2 regions of the Micromonospora sp. KLBMP9576 genome follow, and region 2 is predicted to be linked to the other one. Evidence: riboswitches for the same ligand, from Rfam matches in the RefSeq annotation. Region 2 holds a riboswitch; the other holds the start of a gene.
What was found. Region 2 has a riboswitch for cyclic di-AMP ahead of ACQ452_RS21130 (coiled-coil domain-containing protein). Riboswitches for the same ligand answer to the same signal wherever they lie in the genome.
Positions count from the first base shown of each region.

Region 1: another riboswitch for cyclic di-AMP. It lies ahead of ACQ452_RS02650 (coiled-coil domain-containing protein); the one in region 2 lies ahead of ACQ452_RS21130 (coiled-coil domain-containing protein).

Region 1 covers NZ_CP194567.1:542,381-550,070, forward strand. Annotated here, with positions in the region: gene ACQ452_RS02640 (helix-turn-helix transcriptional regulator) at 1-197, opposite strand, end outside; gene ACQ452_RS02645 (carbonic anhydrase) at 407-1,156, shown strand; gene ACQ452_RS02650 (coiled-coil domain-containing protein) at 1,328-2,344, opposite strand; cyclic di-AMP (ydaO/yuaA leader) riboswitch at 2,348-2,479, opposite strand; gene ACQ452_RS02655 (YibE/F family protein) at 2,646-3,980, opposite strand; gene ACQ452_RS02660 (hypothetical protein) at 4,263-4,784, shown strand; gene ACQ452_RS02665 (DUF305 domain-containing protein) at 4,932-5,495, shown strand; gene ACQ452_RS02670 (metal-sensitive transcriptional regulator) at 5,557-5,859, opposite strand; gene ACQ452_RS02675 (heavy-metal-associated domain-containing protein) at 6,011-6,220, shown strand; gene ACQ452_RS02680 (hypothetical protein) at 6,249-7,229, shown strand; gene ACQ452_RS02685 (heavy metal translocating P-type ATPase) at 7,240-7,690, shown strand, end outside.
Region 2 covers NZ_CP194567.1:4,820,768-4,828,457, forward strand. Annotated here, with positions in the region: gene ACQ452_RS21115 (alpha/beta fold hydrolase) at 1-422, shown strand, start outside; gene ACQ452_RS21120 (HelD family protein) at 566-2,683, shown strand; gene ACQ452_RS21125 (cation diffusion facilitator family transporter) at 2,761-3,678, shown strand; cyclic di-AMP (ydaO/yuaA leader) riboswitch at 3,832-3,963, shown strand; gene ACQ452_RS21130 (coiled-coil domain-containing protein) at 3,977-5,050, shown strand; gene ACQ452_RS21135 (SRPBCC family protein) at 5,158-5,625, opposite strand; gene ACQ452_RS21140 (1-phosphofructokinase family hexose kinase) at 5,803-6,780, shown strand; gene surE (5'/3'-nucleotidase SurE) at 6,777-7,601, shown strand.

The DNA of each region.
Region 1 (7,690 bases), 2.1 Mb from region 2:
CGGTTCAGGTAGCCGCCGGCCTCCAGGTCGGCGACGATCGCCTGGGCGGCCCGCTCGGTGACGCCCACCTCGTCGGCGACGTCGCGCAGCCGGGCGGTGGGGTTGCGGGCGATGGCGAGCAGCACGTGCCCGTGGTTGGTGAGGAAGGTCCAGTTGCGGGTGCTCCCGGTCTCCCCTGTCGTCGCCATGTCCGTCATCGTATGGCCCTCGCCGCGAGTTCGCTGCACGCCCTCGTGCCGGCGCGGGCCCCGCGGGGTGGGCCGTACCGCCGCCAGGGACCGGAAACACATGAAATCCATATCACGCATATCTTGACGTACCTTGCGCTGCGTGTGACGGTGGTGGCAGCCCGCGTCCGCCGTCGGCCCGGGTGACCAGGCCGTACACGTGTGGAAGCGGGTGGGCAATGAGTCGTCCCGGAGCACCAGGCACCCAACCGGGCCCGGAGCGCGCGCTCCCGGCGCCGACCGAGGGTGGCGCCCCGGTCCCCGTCGGCACGCCGCCGGCCGCCCCCACCGACCCGGGGCAGGCGCTCGCCGAGTTGCAGGCCGGCAACCGGCGGTTCGTGACCGGTGCCCCGCGCCACCCCAACCAGGACGCCGGACACCGCGCGGCGGTCGCCGACGGCCAGCACCCCTTCGCGGTGATCGTCGGCTGCTCCGACTCCCGGCTCGCCGCCGAGATCATCTTCGACCGGGGCCTCGGTGACCTGTTCGTGGTGCGCACCGCGGGCCACACCATCGGCCCCGAGGTGCTGGGCAGCGTGGAGTACGCCGTGACGGTCCTGGGCACGCCGCTGGTGGTGGTGCTCGGGCACGACTCCTGCGGGGCCGTCCAGGCGGCCCGTACGGCGGCTGCCACGGGCACCCGCCCGGTCGGGCACCTGTGCGCCGTGGTGGACGCCGTGGTGCCCAGTCTGCGCCGGGCCGCCGCCGAGGGTGTGGACGACATCGACCGGATCGTCGACATCCACATCGCGTACACCGTCGAGGCGATGCTGGGCCGGTCCGCCGTGCTCGCGGCCGAGGTGGCCGCCGGTCGCTGCGGCGTGGTCGGCATGTCGTACCGGCTGGCGGCCGGCGAGGCGCGGACGGTGGCCGCGGAGCCCGCCCGCGCACCCGCGCCGGCGGAGCCCGCCAGCGCCGCGCTCGCCTGACCGACCGCCGCCCTCGCGGCTCTCGGGCCGACGACCCGAGCCGGCTGCCCGCCTGCCGTCCGGCGCGGCCCTGCGGACGGTCCACGGCACACCGCTGCCGGGCGCGCGTCCAACACGACGCGAAAGGGCCGCCCCCGCGTCGGCGGGGCGGCCCTTTCGCGCGGGGCGTGGCTAGAGCAGTGACACGTGGACGTGGTCCGTGTGGTTCGAGGGACCGCTGTAGGACTTCCAGCCGGTCGCGGGGAACCAGATCTGCCGGTTCCAGATCACGTAGTAGATGCCGAGCAGTTCGGCGTTGCGGACCAGGAACGCGGTCAGGTCGTTGCCGTACCGGTAGGTGTCGTCGTTGTGCCAGGGGGCGAAGCCTCGGTTCTGCAGCGACCAGTCGCAGGCCCGGCCCTTCGGATGCTCGTACGGCCCGCCGGTGCGGTGGCAGCCGACGAACCGGTCGAAGCCCGCCCGCTTGACCTCCTTGTACATGTGCAGGGTGCGGGCGGTGACGCAGCCGGCGGTGGTGGGGTCGCTCTCGGTGCAGCCCTGCGGCTTCCAGTCGCCGTCGGCGGTCCGGCCCGGTGCCTGCCGGGCCACCGGTGACTCGGCGACGACCTTGCCCCCGGTGAGGCCCCTGCCGCCGACCAGCGCGAGCGCCTTCTCCGCCTCGCGCTTGCCGCGGGCCAGCTCGTTCCTCAGCTTCTGCTGCTCGCGGACCTCGGCGTCGGCCGCCAGCTTGGCCTGCTCGGCGCGGGCCTTGACCGCGTTCACCTCGGCGAGCTTCTTCGAGTTGACCAGATTGAGTTCGTCGAGGGCGGCGGCACGCCGGACGAACGAGTCGGGGTTGGCGGTGTCCAGCAGCATCGACACCGCGCCGATCCGCCCGGTCCGGTAGGACTGGGCGGCGATCTCGTTGACCTGTGGGGCCAGGAGCGCCAGCTCCGCCTGTGCGCGGCCGACCTCCAGGGCCAGCTCGCGCTGGCGCTTCTCCGACTTCTTCAGCTTGGCCTGGGACTGCACGTAAGCCCGGTTCCGGGCCTCGATCAGGTCGTCGAGCAGCTTGGGCTCGTCGTCGCCGTGCCCGGAGGGCTGGGGCGGGGTGGGTGCGGCCGCCGCCGGGAGCGGCCCGGCGAGGACCGCGAGGGCGGCGAACACGGCCACCACGGGCGTCAGCCAGCGGCGTAGGGGTGCCGTCACAGTTTTCCCTTCCATCGACCGCCGACCGGGTTAGCTGACGGGTTCGGGGCGGAAGTGGCCCCTACCGCTGTCGCGGATTCACCCCACGTGCCTGGGTCCCCGGCTCGCCTGGCGGCGATTGGGCGGCGGCACCGCAGGCGCCGCTGCGCGCCTTCGGCGGTGACCGGCAGCGAGGTTACCCGAGAGCGGGCCTGAGGATCTACGTCCCTAAGCCGACTAAATGCGTTATTTCGTAACAGCGCATGGTGACCAGTGACGCGATTATCAGGACGGACGTCCCGAATGGTCACGCTGCGCGATGTCACCATGCGGTGTCCGTGGTTCCGTCCCGTCCCGGCCGTCCGGTGGCGGTCGGCGCTTCCCCGGCGCGCGACCCGGCGAGCGCCGCCAGGGCCTCGGACCGGTCGGCCGCCGGCCGGTGCGCTGTCGCGTCGCCCCCGGCGGTGCCCGTGCCGCGCCGGCCGGCCGTGGTCACCAGGGCCGCCAGCCCCGTGGTCAGTGGTACGGCGGCGATCAGGCCGAGGGTGGCGACCGCGCTGCGGACGATCTCCTGGGCCAGGAACTCGCTGGTCAGGATCTGGGTCACCGCCCGCGAGTCGGCCGTGAGCAGGAGCAGCACCGGCAGCGAGGCGCCGGCGTACGCCAGCACGATGGTGTTCACCGTCGAGGCGATGTGCGCCCGGCCGACCCGGGTCGCCGCCCGGTAGAGCTGCGTACGCGACAGCCCGGGGTTGGCGTGCGCCAGCTCGGTGACCGTGGCGGCCTGTGTGACGGTGACGTCGTCGAGCACGCCGAGGGAACCGATGATGATCCCGGCCAGCAGCAGGCCGTGCAGGTCGACGTCGGCCTGGAGCATCGACAACGTGGTGGCGTCCTCGCTGCCGAACCCGGTCAGGTGGGTCGCGGCGGTGGCGATCGTGCCGAGGACCCCGGTCAGCACCAGGCTGCCCAGCGTGCCGAGCACGGCGACCGAGGTCTGCGCGGTCACCCCGTGGGTCAGGTAGAGCACCACGAACATGATCAGGGCGGCGCCGACGATCGCGACCAGCAGCGGCGGACTTCCGGCGCCGATGCCGGGCAGCACGAACGTCAGCAGGATGGCGAAGCTCGCCGCCAGGCCGGCCAGCGCCGCCAGCCCGCGCCACCGGCCGAAGGCGACGATCGCGGCGGCGAAGAGCGCCACGAGCCAGATCAACGGCGTGCCGCGCTGGTGCTCGGCGATGTTGTAGGTGCTGGTCGTCGGGTCGGCGGGGTCGGTGAGGACGACCAGGATGACCTCGTCGCCCACGGCGACGGTCGGCGCCCCGGGGCCGGCCGGCACCGGTGTGCGTACCTCCTGGCCGGCGTCGGGACCGTCGTCTACCCGGGCCGTGACCGTGCCGCAGGGGCCCGGCGGGCCGTCGGGACTCCCCTCCGGGATCTCCGGCGCCGGCGGGCACGGCTCGGTCACCACCCGCGTCACCGTGCCGTGGTAGCGGGGGGAGTCGGCACCGGCCGCCGGATCCGACGTGTCGCCGGGCCACAGCACCAGAGCCGCGATCAGCGTGGCGACGAAGAGGGGCACCACCGTCGCGGCGAGGATCCGCCGCACCCGCGGTGGGGCGGATCGGGTGGGGTGGGTGTGCTCGGCGCCCATCGAGTGCCTCCCAACGAATCCGGGGTGGGTTACGCGCCGGCCGGCGTCCCCACCCGGAGGTGGGTGGGCGGTTCCGCTGCCCGTGCGGGCGGGCGGGGCGGGCGGTGCGGGATCCGGAGGGCCACCGGCGAATGGTAGCCACCCCGGTATCCGGGCGCAGGTCGTGCGCGTGGTGTCGGGGCGTGGGCCACCGGCTGCCCCGCCGTCGGCGCCCGCCCGGGCGGGTGCCGCCCCGCGTGGTGGCCGCCCGGGCGGGCGGGCCGACGCGCTAGCGTGTCGGGTGTGCGGACGACGGTGCCGGCGGCGTGGGGAGCGAGGCTCCTGCTGCTCGCCTGCACGCTGCTCGGGCTGGCCGCGATGCACACCATCGGCCACGACTCGCACCCGACGGGGCATCCGGCCGCCCACGCCAACGCGCCCGCCCCGCACGCCAACGCGCCCGCCCCGCACGCCAACGCGCCCGCCGGGCCCGCCCCGCACGCGGACGCGCCCCGGCACGGCGGCACCGTCCCGTACGCCGTCGGGGTGGCTCTTCGGGACGTGGCGGGCTGCTCCGGCGGCTGCGCGGCCGAGCGGCTGCTGCCGTTCGGCGGCCCGGGCGGGGAACTGCCCGGCTGGGGTGTCTGCCTGGCCGTGCTGGGTGCCTTCGCGGTCACCCTGCTGATCGCCGCGCTGCTCTCGGCGGGCGTACGCGCCGTCGGCCCGCCGGGGCGTCGCACGGTCGGCGCCATCCCGTCGACCCGGGCCCCGCCGCCCCGGGCGGTCGGTCTGCGGCTCGCCACGGTCTCGGTGCTGCGCACGTAGGACCCCCCGACGCGGTCCGGCTCCACGCCGCTCCGCGTCCTCGTCGTGCCGCCTGCGTTCCGACACCGAAAGGCCTCAGACGTGACCACTCGTATCCTTGCGCGCCGTGCCGCCCTGGCCGGCGCCGCCCTGACCGCCGCCCTCGCGATGACCGCCTGCGGCGGCGACGACCACTCGTCCCCGGAACCGGGCCACGGCGCGCCCGGCACCGGGGGGCCGGCCGCCACGGCCACCGGGGCGGCCGCGTTCGGCGACGCCGACGCGATGTTCGCCCAGATGATGATCCCGCACCACCGGCAGGCGGTGGAGATGGCGGACCTGGCCGCGACCCGCGCGGCTGACCCGGAGGTCAAGCGGCTCGCCACGGAGATCAAGGCGGCCCAGGCGCCCGAGATCGCGACCATGAGCGGCTGGTTGGCGGCGTGGGGGCGGCCGGTGCCGTCGCCGGGAGCCGGAATGCCGCACATGGATCACGACATGCCCGGCATGATGTCCGACGCCGACATGAAGAAGCTGGCGGCGGCCTCCGGCCGGGAGTTCGACAGGCAGTTCCTGACCATGATGATCGCCCACCACGAGGGCGCGGTCACGATGGCCCGCGACGAGCAGGCCCGGGGCGTGAACGGGGAGGCCAAGGCCCTGGCCGGGCAGATCGTCAGCAGCCAGCAGGTCGAGATCGACCAGATGCGGGAGGTGCTGGGCCGCTTGTGACCGGTCGTCCCGGCGCCCCCCGTGGGGGCGCCGGGACGACGCGAGCGGGCTCGGCCGGCGGTCAGCCGCGCTTCATCAGGCGGCCGACCGCGGCCATCATCTCGGTGGCCATCTCGTCGGCCCGGCCGTCGGCCGCGCCCTCGTGCATGCAGTGCCGGGTGTGCCCGTCGAGCAGCCCGAGCGCGACCTTGTCCAGCGCGGCCTGGATCGCGGAGATCTGGGTGAGTACGTCGATGCAGTAGCGGTCGTCGTCGACCATCTTCTCGATGCCACGGACCTGCCCCTCGACGCGGCGCAGCCGCGCGAGCAGCTGATCCTTGCTGGCGGTGTAGCCCCTGGTCGGGGCGGGCGTCGGTGTGGTCATGGGGTCGAGGATAGCGTACCCCTCGGGGGTATGGTAGGTTCCTCCCTGGCCGGGATACCCCCACCGGGTACCGGTACCGAGGGCGGGAGCCCGATCGCCTCCGATTTACCCCAGGGGGGTATAGGATGGCGACGTCGAGAGGAGAGATTCCATGGTCACCACGACGTACCAGGTGCAGGGCATGACCTGCGGGCACTGCGCCAACGCCGTAAGCACCGAGGTCGGCGCGATCCCGGGCGTCAGCGACGTCCAGGTCGACGTCGCCGCCGGTCGGGTCGACGTCACCAGCGACGGCCCGTTGGACACCGACACCGTGCGCGCCGCCGTCGACGAGGCCGGCTACGACCTCGTCGGCGCCTGACGGCGGGCACGGGGAAACGAGGCACACAATGAACACGGCGACGAAGCTGAGCGGTTTCGCCCTCGGCCTCGCGGTGGTGTTCGGCGCGACGTACGGGGTCGGCCGGGTGGCCGACCCCGTGGCGCCGCCCGTCGAAGCACCGCACGACGCCACCGGGGGCCACGGGACCGACGGCGAGGCCGGACACGGGGGCGACAACGGCGCGACGGAGCGCCTGCCCGGCGGCCTGCTCGTCTCCGACCGCGGCTACACCCTGCGGCTCCTCGACGCACCCGCCGGACAGTTCACCTTCCAGGTCACCGGTTCCGACGGCCGGGCCGTCACCGCGTACGACGTGGCGCACGACAAGCGCATGCACCTGATCGTGGCCCGCCGCGACCTCTCCGGCTTCCGGCACGTGCACCCGGAGATGGCGCCGGACGGCACCTGGCGGGTCGACTCGCCGCTCGCCGGGCCCGGCGTCTGGCGGGCGTTCGCCGACTTCACCCCCACCGGTGCCGAGGCCCTGACCCTCGGCGTCGACGTGACCGTCCCCGGCGCGCTGACCGGGCGGCCCCTGCCCGCCCCGGCGACCAGCACCACGGTCGACGGCTACACGGTCACGCTCGCCGGCGCACCCGAGCCCGGCCGCACCGCCGAGCTGAACCTGACCGTGCGCCGCGACGGCCAGCCGGTCACCGACCTGGAGCCCTACCTGGGGGCGTACGGCCACCTGGTGGCGCTGCGCCAGGGCGACCTGGCGTACCTGCACGTGCACCCGAACGGCGAGCCCGGTGACGGGCGCACGGCCCCCGGCCCCGACGTGAGCTTCTCGGCCGAGGTGCCGTCGGCCGGCGCCTACCGGCTTTATCTCGACTTCAAGCACGGCGGCGTCGTGCGTACCGCCGAGTTCACAGTCGTCGCGGGCGGCCCGGCCGCGCCGACCGCCCCGGCGGCGGGCACGCCCGCCGCCACGAACTCCCCGACCGCCGACGCCAGCCATGGCGTCCCCGGTCACGGGCACGACTGACGGGACCGTGATGACGACCAGCAAGCCCCTGCCGTACGCGCCGAACCAGATAGAGCTGGTGATCGGCGGAATGACCTGCGCCTCCTGCGCCGCCCGGATCGAGAAGAAACTGAACCGGCTGGACGGGGTGACCGCCACCGTCAACTACGCCACGGAGAAGGCCACCGTCCGGTACGCCGACGAGGTCACCCCGGACGAGCTGATCTCCACGGTCGAGAAGACCGGCTACACGGCGGCCCTGCCGCCCCCGCCCACGCCCGCGGGCGGCGCACCGGCCGCCGAGCCGGTGGACGAGCTGCGCGGCCTGCGTACCCGGCTCTGGGTCTCGGCCGTGCTCACCGTGCCGGTGATCGTGCTGGCGATGGTGCCCGCCTGGCAGTTCGACTTCTGGCAGTGGCTGTCGCTGACCCTGGCCGCCCCGGTCGTGGTCTACGGCGGGCTGCCCTTCCACCGGGCCGCCT
Region 2 (7,690 bases):
TGCGCGCCCTGCGCCCCAGCATCCGCTGGATGCTCTTCGGCGACCGTTGCGACGCGCACGACATCCGGCTGGTCACCTCGGCGGTGGCCCGCGCGTCCCTGCGCTCGATCGGCGGGTTCCGCGCCTCCATCGGCACGCAGCACCGGCTGGACACCCTCGCCGCGCTCGCCCACCTGCCGGCCGCGGCCCTGGTCGGCGACCGGGACCGGCTCACCCCGCCGCCGTGCGCGGAGTCGATCGCCGCCGCGCTGCCGGCGACCGAGCTGACCGTGTGCCCCGGCGCCGGGCACATGTTGATGATGGAGCGCCCCGACGAGGTCAACGCCGCGCTGGGCGGCGTGCTCCGTCGCGTGCTGGCCGCCACCGACGCGCCGACGGAGGACGCCGGCACCGCCCGGACGGCCGGCACCCGCGAGGCGTGAGCCGCCCGCCCGGGAGCGCGGCGCCGTGACGAGGGTTTCTTTCCCGTACCGGTTGCGCCGCCGGTGGGGCGGGGGCCGTACCCTCTTGCGGTTGGCCTGGCGCGGTTCGCGCCGCGCGCCGCCGACGTCAGGAGGAGCGAGCGGTGACCGACCAGACCACCCTGGAACAGGAGATCGCCGTCGAGCAGCGGCATCTCGACCGGGTGTACGCCCGGCTGGCCGAGCTGCGCCGTTCGGCGGTCGACGCCGAGAAGGAGGGCTACCGGCACGCCCGGGTGGGCAACTTCGGGGCGCTGGTCGAGCGCGACGCGATGGTGTTCCACGCCGCGCGGCGGCGGCACATGCTGGACGCCGAGCACGAGGGCCTGGTCTTCGGCCGGTTGGACCTGCTCGACCGGCAGGTGCTGCACGTCGGCCGGCTGGGCATCCGGGACGGCGACGCGTCGACCCTGGTGGTCGACTGGCGGGCCCCAGCCGCCGCCGCCTTCTACCAGGCCACCCCCGCGCAGCCGCTGGGCGTGGTGCGGCGGCGCACGATCCAGTCCTCGGGTGAGCGGGTCACCCGCATCGAGGACGACCTGCTCGATCCGGTCGCCGCCCCCGCCGAGATGGCTGTGGTCGGCGACGGCGCGCTGCTGGCCACGCTGTCGAAGGCCACCGGCCGGGGCATGCGCGACATCGTCGCCACCATCCAACGGGAGCAGGACGAGGCGATCCGCTCCCCCGGCTCGGGCGTGACGATCGTGTCCGGGGGGCCGGGCACCGGCAAGACGGCCGTCGCCCTGCACCGGGCCGCGTACCTGCTCTATTCGGACCGGGGCCGGTACGCCGGCGGCGGCATCCTGGTGGTCGGCCCGTCCTCGGTCTTCGTGGAGTACATCGCCTCGGTGCTGCCGTCGCTCGGCGAGAACACCGCCACCCTGCACTCGCTGGGCACCCTCTTCCCGGGCATGGCGGCCACCCGCGCCGACTCGCCGGCCGTCGCGGCGGTCAAGGGCTCGCTGCGGATGCGGCGGGTGCTGGAGCGGGCGGCGCGCGACGCGGTGCCGGACGGCCCGGGCGAGCTGCGCCTGCTGTACCGGGGGTCGCTGCTGCGGCTGGAGCGTCGCGAGCTGGACGGCATCCGGGAGCGGGCGCTGTCGCGGGGCGCCCGGCGTAACGAGGTGCGCCGGGTCGGCTTCGACGGGGTCTTCGCGGCGCTCTGGGCGCAGGCCCGGCGGCTGGGCGTCGGCCGGCTGCCCGAGCAGCGCGCGTTCGAGAGCGAGCTTGCCGAGCGGTCGGATTTCCGGGAGTTCCTCAAGGCCTGGTGGCCCCGGCTGCACCCCCGGCACGTGCTGGGCTGGCTGGCCCGCCCGGACCGGCTGCACCGCTACGCCGACGGGATCCTCTCCCGCGCCGAGATCCGGCTGCTGACCGACGCGTACCGGAGCCTGGATTCCGCGGGGCTGACGATCGCCGACATCGCGTTGCTCGACGAGTTGGACGCGCTGCTCGGCAAGCCGATGCGGCCGGCCCGGGCGAAGCGCGACCCGTACCAGCTGGCCGGCGGGGTCCGCGAGTTGAGCACCTACGCCGACCGGCAGCGCGCCGCCCGGGAGGCGGGCCGGGAGCGTCCGGAGGACTACCGGGAGTACGCGCACGTGGTGGTCGACGAGTCGCAGGACGTCTCGCCGATGCAGTGGCGCATGGTCGGCCGGCGCGGCCGGCTGGCCTCGTGGACGGTGGTGGGCGATCCGGCCCAGACGGCGTGGACGGGGGACCCGGAGGAGCTGTCCCGGGCCCGGGACCAGGCGTTGGGCCGGCGCAAGCGGCACCACTTCACCCTGACGACCAACTACCGCAACTCGGCGGAGATCTTCGCGGTGGCGGCGGCCGAGATCCGCCGGCTGCACCCGGATCTGCCGCTGCCCCGGGCGGTGCGTTCCACGGGTGTCGACCCGGTCGAGCTGACGGTGCCGCACCCGGAGCTGGCGGCCACGGTGGTGGCGGCGACCGCGACGGTGCTCACCGAGGTCGAGGGCACGGTCGGTGTGATCACCCCGGCGTCCCGGCGCGACGAGGTGGCCGGCTGGCTGGGCGGGCTGGACGCGCGGCGCCTGCAGGTGGTGACGAGCCTGGAGGCCAAGGGCATGGAGTACGACGGGGTCGTCCTCGTCGCTCCGGGCGAGATCCGGGCAGACCCCGGGTCGGGGGTGCGGACGCTCTACGTGGCACTGTCCCGGGCCACCCAGCGGCTGACCACCGTCGACCCGATCGACTGAGGACCCCTTACTTGCACACATAGCGATGTGAGCATAAATTGAACGCGAATCCGGATCCCCCGAGGGAGGATGGGCGCGTGGGCGCAGGTCATGACCACCATCACGGGTCGGTGGCGAACGCGGCACACCGCCACCGGGGCCGGCTCTGGGCGGCGTTCGGGCTGCTCGCCGGCCTGATGGTGGTGGAGGCGGTGGCCGCCTTCCGCACCGGCTCACTGGCCCTGCTGAGCGACGCCGGGCACATGTTCACCGACGTGCTCGGCATCGGCATGGCGCTCGCCGCGATCTCCGCCACCCGCCGGGCCGTCACGGACCCGCAGCGCACCTTCGGCCTCTACCGGCTGGAGGTGCTGGCCGCGCTGGCCAACGCCGTACTGCTCTCCGGCGTCGCGGTCTACGTCGTGATCGAGGCCGTCCGCCGCTTCGGCGACCCACCGGAGGTGCTGGCGGGCCCGATGCTTGTGGTCGCCGTGCTCGGCCTGCTCGCCAACATCGGCGCCTTCGCGCTGCTGCGCGCCGGGGCGAAGGAGAGCATCAATCTCCAGGGCGCGTACCTGGAGGTGCTCGGCGATCTCCTGGGGTCGCTCGGCGTGATCGGGGCCGCCCTGCTGATCGTCACCACGGGCTGGTGGTGGGCCGACCCCCTGGTGGCGGTCGCGATCGGGGCGTTCATCCTGCCGCGCACCTGGCGGCTGGCCCGCGCCGCCCTGCGGATCCTGGTGCAGGCCGCACCGGAGCACCTCCAGGTCACCGCGGTGCACGACCGGCTGGCCGCCGTGCCGGGCGTCGCCGAGGTGCACGACCTGCACGTCTGGACGCTGACCTCCGGGATGGAGGTGGTCTCGGCGCACCTGAGCCTGGCCCCCGACGCGGAGGTAGGTGCGGTGCTGGCCGCCGCCCGGGCCGCGCTGCGCGAGGACTTCCAGATCGCGCACGCCACGCTGCAACTCGAACCCGGAGCGTCGCCCGGGGCCTGTGAGGCAGTCGAGTGGTAATGAGCACAACCTTAAGTCTGGGAGAGTATTGTGGGCTTATGCCGGATTTGACTGACAGCAGACGCGCACCGTACGTCACCTGGGCTGCCCCTGTCACACCGGCACCGGTAGGCTCGGCTTCGGCCTCCGCCAGGCGGCACCCACCGGTGCCGGCGGTGGCCGCCGCCTAATCGCCCGACGGGGCGAACCGGGGAACCATGTTCGTGGGGTGCATCCGCGTCAGCGGTAGGGATCTTCCGTCCCGAACCCGTCAGCTAACCCGGTCGGCGGCTGACGGAAGGACACGTGTATGCCAGTGATGGCACCCGTACGACGACGCGCCGCCCGTACGGCGGCCCTGATCGCCACGACGCTCGCCCTCGGCAGCGCGGTGGCACCGGTCACCGCCGCCCCGGCTACAGCCGCCCGGGCCGGCCTGGCCGCGGCGGCACCCGGCCAGGACGAGGAGGGCGGCACCCCCGCCCTGCGGTCCCAACTGGAGGCCGCCAGCAAGGGCTACCTCGACGCCAAACGCGCCCTGGGCACGTCGGTGAAGCGGCAACAGCAGCTCGCCACGCAGCTCAAGAGCACCGAGGTCGAGATGACCTCGCGCACGGCCAAGGTCGGAGAGATCGCCGAGGCCGCCTACCGCACCGGCCGGCTCAGCGTCGCGTCCGCCCTGCTCAACAGCGGCTCCCCCGACGGCTTCATGGACCGCGCCGCCGCCCTCGACGCGGTGGCCGCCAACGAGGACCGCGCACTGCGTCAGCTCCAGGAGACCCGCGACGAGGTCGCCCGCACCAAGCTCGCCCTCGACGGCGAGATCCGGGAGCAGAGCAAGCAGGTCACCGTGATGGCCAAGCGCAAGGAGCAGGCCGAACGGGCGCTGACGGTCGCCAACAACCAGCAGCGGCAGCAGTCGGCCGGCGGGGGCACCTCGCCGGGCGGCACCTCGAACAAGACCGCGCGCGCCGCGCCGCGCAACTCCGACGGCTCCTGGCCCTCCGAGTCGTGCAGCGTCAACGATCCCACCCCCGCCAACGGCTGCATCACCCCACGCACGCTGCACGCGCTCAACCAGGCCAAGGCCGCCGGCTTCACCCGCTACGTCTCCTGCCACCGCTCCGGCGGCTCCGGAGAGCACCCGAAGGGCCGCGCCTGCGACTTCGCGGCCCAGAAGGGCGGCTTCGGCGGCGACGCCAGCGGCGGCGACCGGACGTACGGCAACAACCTGGCGGCGTACTTCGTGGGCAACGCCGACCGCCTCGCCGTGCTCTACGTGATCTGGTACAGGCAGATCTGGCTGCCGAGCAGCGGGTGGAAGTCCTACAGCGGAGCCAACGGCGACCCCTCCAGCGACCACACCAACCACGTGCACCTGTCGGTGTACTGACGCCCGCGCCCCCGGTGACCCCGCACGACGCGGGCCACCGGGCGGACCGCCCGACCTGACCGGCCCCGATCGCGTCCGCCGCGAGCGGGGCCGGCGCCGTCGTGGGGTCAGTCGGTCGACGGCTCGGGCGGGTGCCGGTCGAGGGCGGCGCCGAGGCGGGCCGCCAGCCCGAGGTGTGCGGCACGGGCCTGGCGGAACGCGTAGCCGAACAGCGGTGCGGGCGCGGCGAGGGTGATCTCCACGTCGATGCGGACCACGCCGTCGGGCTCCGCCCGCAGTCGGGTGTGGTTGCGCACCGTCGTGGCGGGCCACTGCCGGGCCACGGTGACGATCTCGTCGGGGTCGTCGACGAGGACGTCGGCCCGGTAGGTGGTCGTCAGGCGCACCGGCCCGACGGGCAGCCGATCGGTGATGTCGTAGCTGGCGCGCGCGCCGGGGCGGGGCGGCACCCGGCGCACCCGGACGATCAGCGGATGCAGGTCCTCCTGCCGGCGCAGGTCCACGAGCAACGCCGCGGCCCGCGCGACGGAGCAGCGCGCCTGGATGGTGTAGCTGAAGCAGTCCCGCCTGAGCACGCCGTCTCCCACCGTCGATGGTCGCCCGATCGTCGCGTATGCCGGGCGTGCTGGCAACGCCGCGCCGATCGCCCCCGGAGTCCGGACGTCCGGGCACCGCTCCCGCTACGGTCAGTTCATGGATTGTCCCCAAAAGTGTCGATTGGCGAGGACTGGGCGTATGGGCGGGTACGACGGATGAGCGGGCACGTGATGGTCTTCGCGCCCACGCCCCGGCTGACGGTGACCGTCGACCAGCCCAGCGAGGCGCCGGAGCTGCACCTGCACCCCGGCGGGCAGGGCGTCTGGCAGGCCCGGATGGTGATGTCGCTCGGGGTCGACGTGGTGCTCTGCACCGCCCTCGGCGGCGAGATCGGCCAGGTGCTTGAGCCGCTGCTGGTCAGCGAGGGGGTGGACCTCAAGGTCGTGCTGCGCGAGTCCGGCAGCGGCGGGTACGTGCACGACCGCCGCGACGGTTCCCGGCACGAGATCGTCGACGTGCCCGGCCAGCCGCTCAGCCGCCACGAGCTGGACGAGCTCTACAACCTGGCGCTCGGCGAGGGGCTGCGCGCCACGGTCAGCGTGCTGAGCGGACCGAACGAACCGTCGCTGGTCCCGGCCGACCTCTACCGGCGCTTCGCCGCCGACCTCGGGGCCAACGGCAGCCGGGTCGTGGTCGACCTCTGCGGCGAGCACCTCGACGCCGTGCTGGACAGCGGGGTCTTCTTCCTCAAGATCAGTCACGAGGAGCTGATCGCCGACGGTCGCGCCGACGGCGACGACGAGGAGCAGCTCACCCGCGCCCTGTACGACCTGCACGCCGCCGGCGCCGAGAACGTGGTGGTGAGCCGGGCCGACAAGCCGGCGCTCGCCCTGGTCGACGGCGAGGCCTTCGAGGTGGAGATGCCCCACTTGGAGGCGGCCGACCCACGCGGGGCGGGCGACTCGATGACCGCCGGGGTGGCGGCCGTGGTGGCGCGCGGCGGGGACGTGCGCACCGCGATCCGTACCGGGGCGGCGGCCGGCGCGCTCAACGTGACCCGGCACGGCCTGGGCACCGGCCGGATCGATTCGATCACCGGCCTGGTGGAGCGGGTACGCCTCGTACCGGCCGGCTGCCGGCCGCAGGAGCGGACCACCCCCGACGAACTGGCCGGCCGGGCAGTCGAGCGATGACACTGCGGGTGCTGATCACCAACGACGACGGCATCGCCGCGCCGGGCATCCAGGCGTTGGCGCGGGCGGCGGCGGACCGCGGCCTGGACGTGGTCGTCGCCGCGCCGCTGGAGGAGGCGAGCGGCACCAGCGCCGCGATGACCGCCGTGGAGCGCGACGGGCACGTGGTGGTCCACGAGCACCCGCTGCCACAACTGCCGGAGGTGCCGGCGTTCGGGGTCGGCGGCTCCCCCGGCTTCATCACGCTGATCGCGCTGCACGGCGCCTTCGGTCCGCCGCCGTCGGTGGTGCTCTCCGGCATCAACCGGGGCGCGAACGCCGGCCGCGCGGTGCTGCACTCCGGCACGGTCGGCGCCGCCTTCACCGCCGCGGCGAACGGCTGCCGGGCGATGGCCGTCTCGCTCGACGTGCTCTCGGCCGGGGAGGCCACGGCCGCCAGCGGGGGTGCCGCGGTGGCCGCCGCCGCCCGGGTCCGCGACGCCGAGCGGCACTGGGCGACCGCCGCCCGGGTCGCCCTGGACCTGTTGCCCCGGCTCACCGCCGGGCCGGTGGAGAGCGTGCTCAACGTGAACGCGCCGGACCTGCCGCACGACCGGCTGCGCGGGGTACGCCGGGGCGCGCTGGCCAGCTTCGGCCAGGTGCAGATGACGGTGGCGGAGGCCGGGCACGGTTTCGTCCGCACGTCGCTGGAGGAGCCGGGGCAGGCCGTGCAGTCCGGCACCGACCTGGCCCTGCTGGCCGGCGGGTACGCCTCGGTGACGGCGATCCGCGCGGTCACCGAGGTGACGGACGTCGACCTGTCGGGCCTCGGCGACGACTGAGCGCCGCACACTTCCGCGCGCCGTGCCGTGCCGCGTGCCTCGCGTGCGTCGCGTGCGTCCCGTGCGTCGCCTGCGTCGCGTGGCGTGCG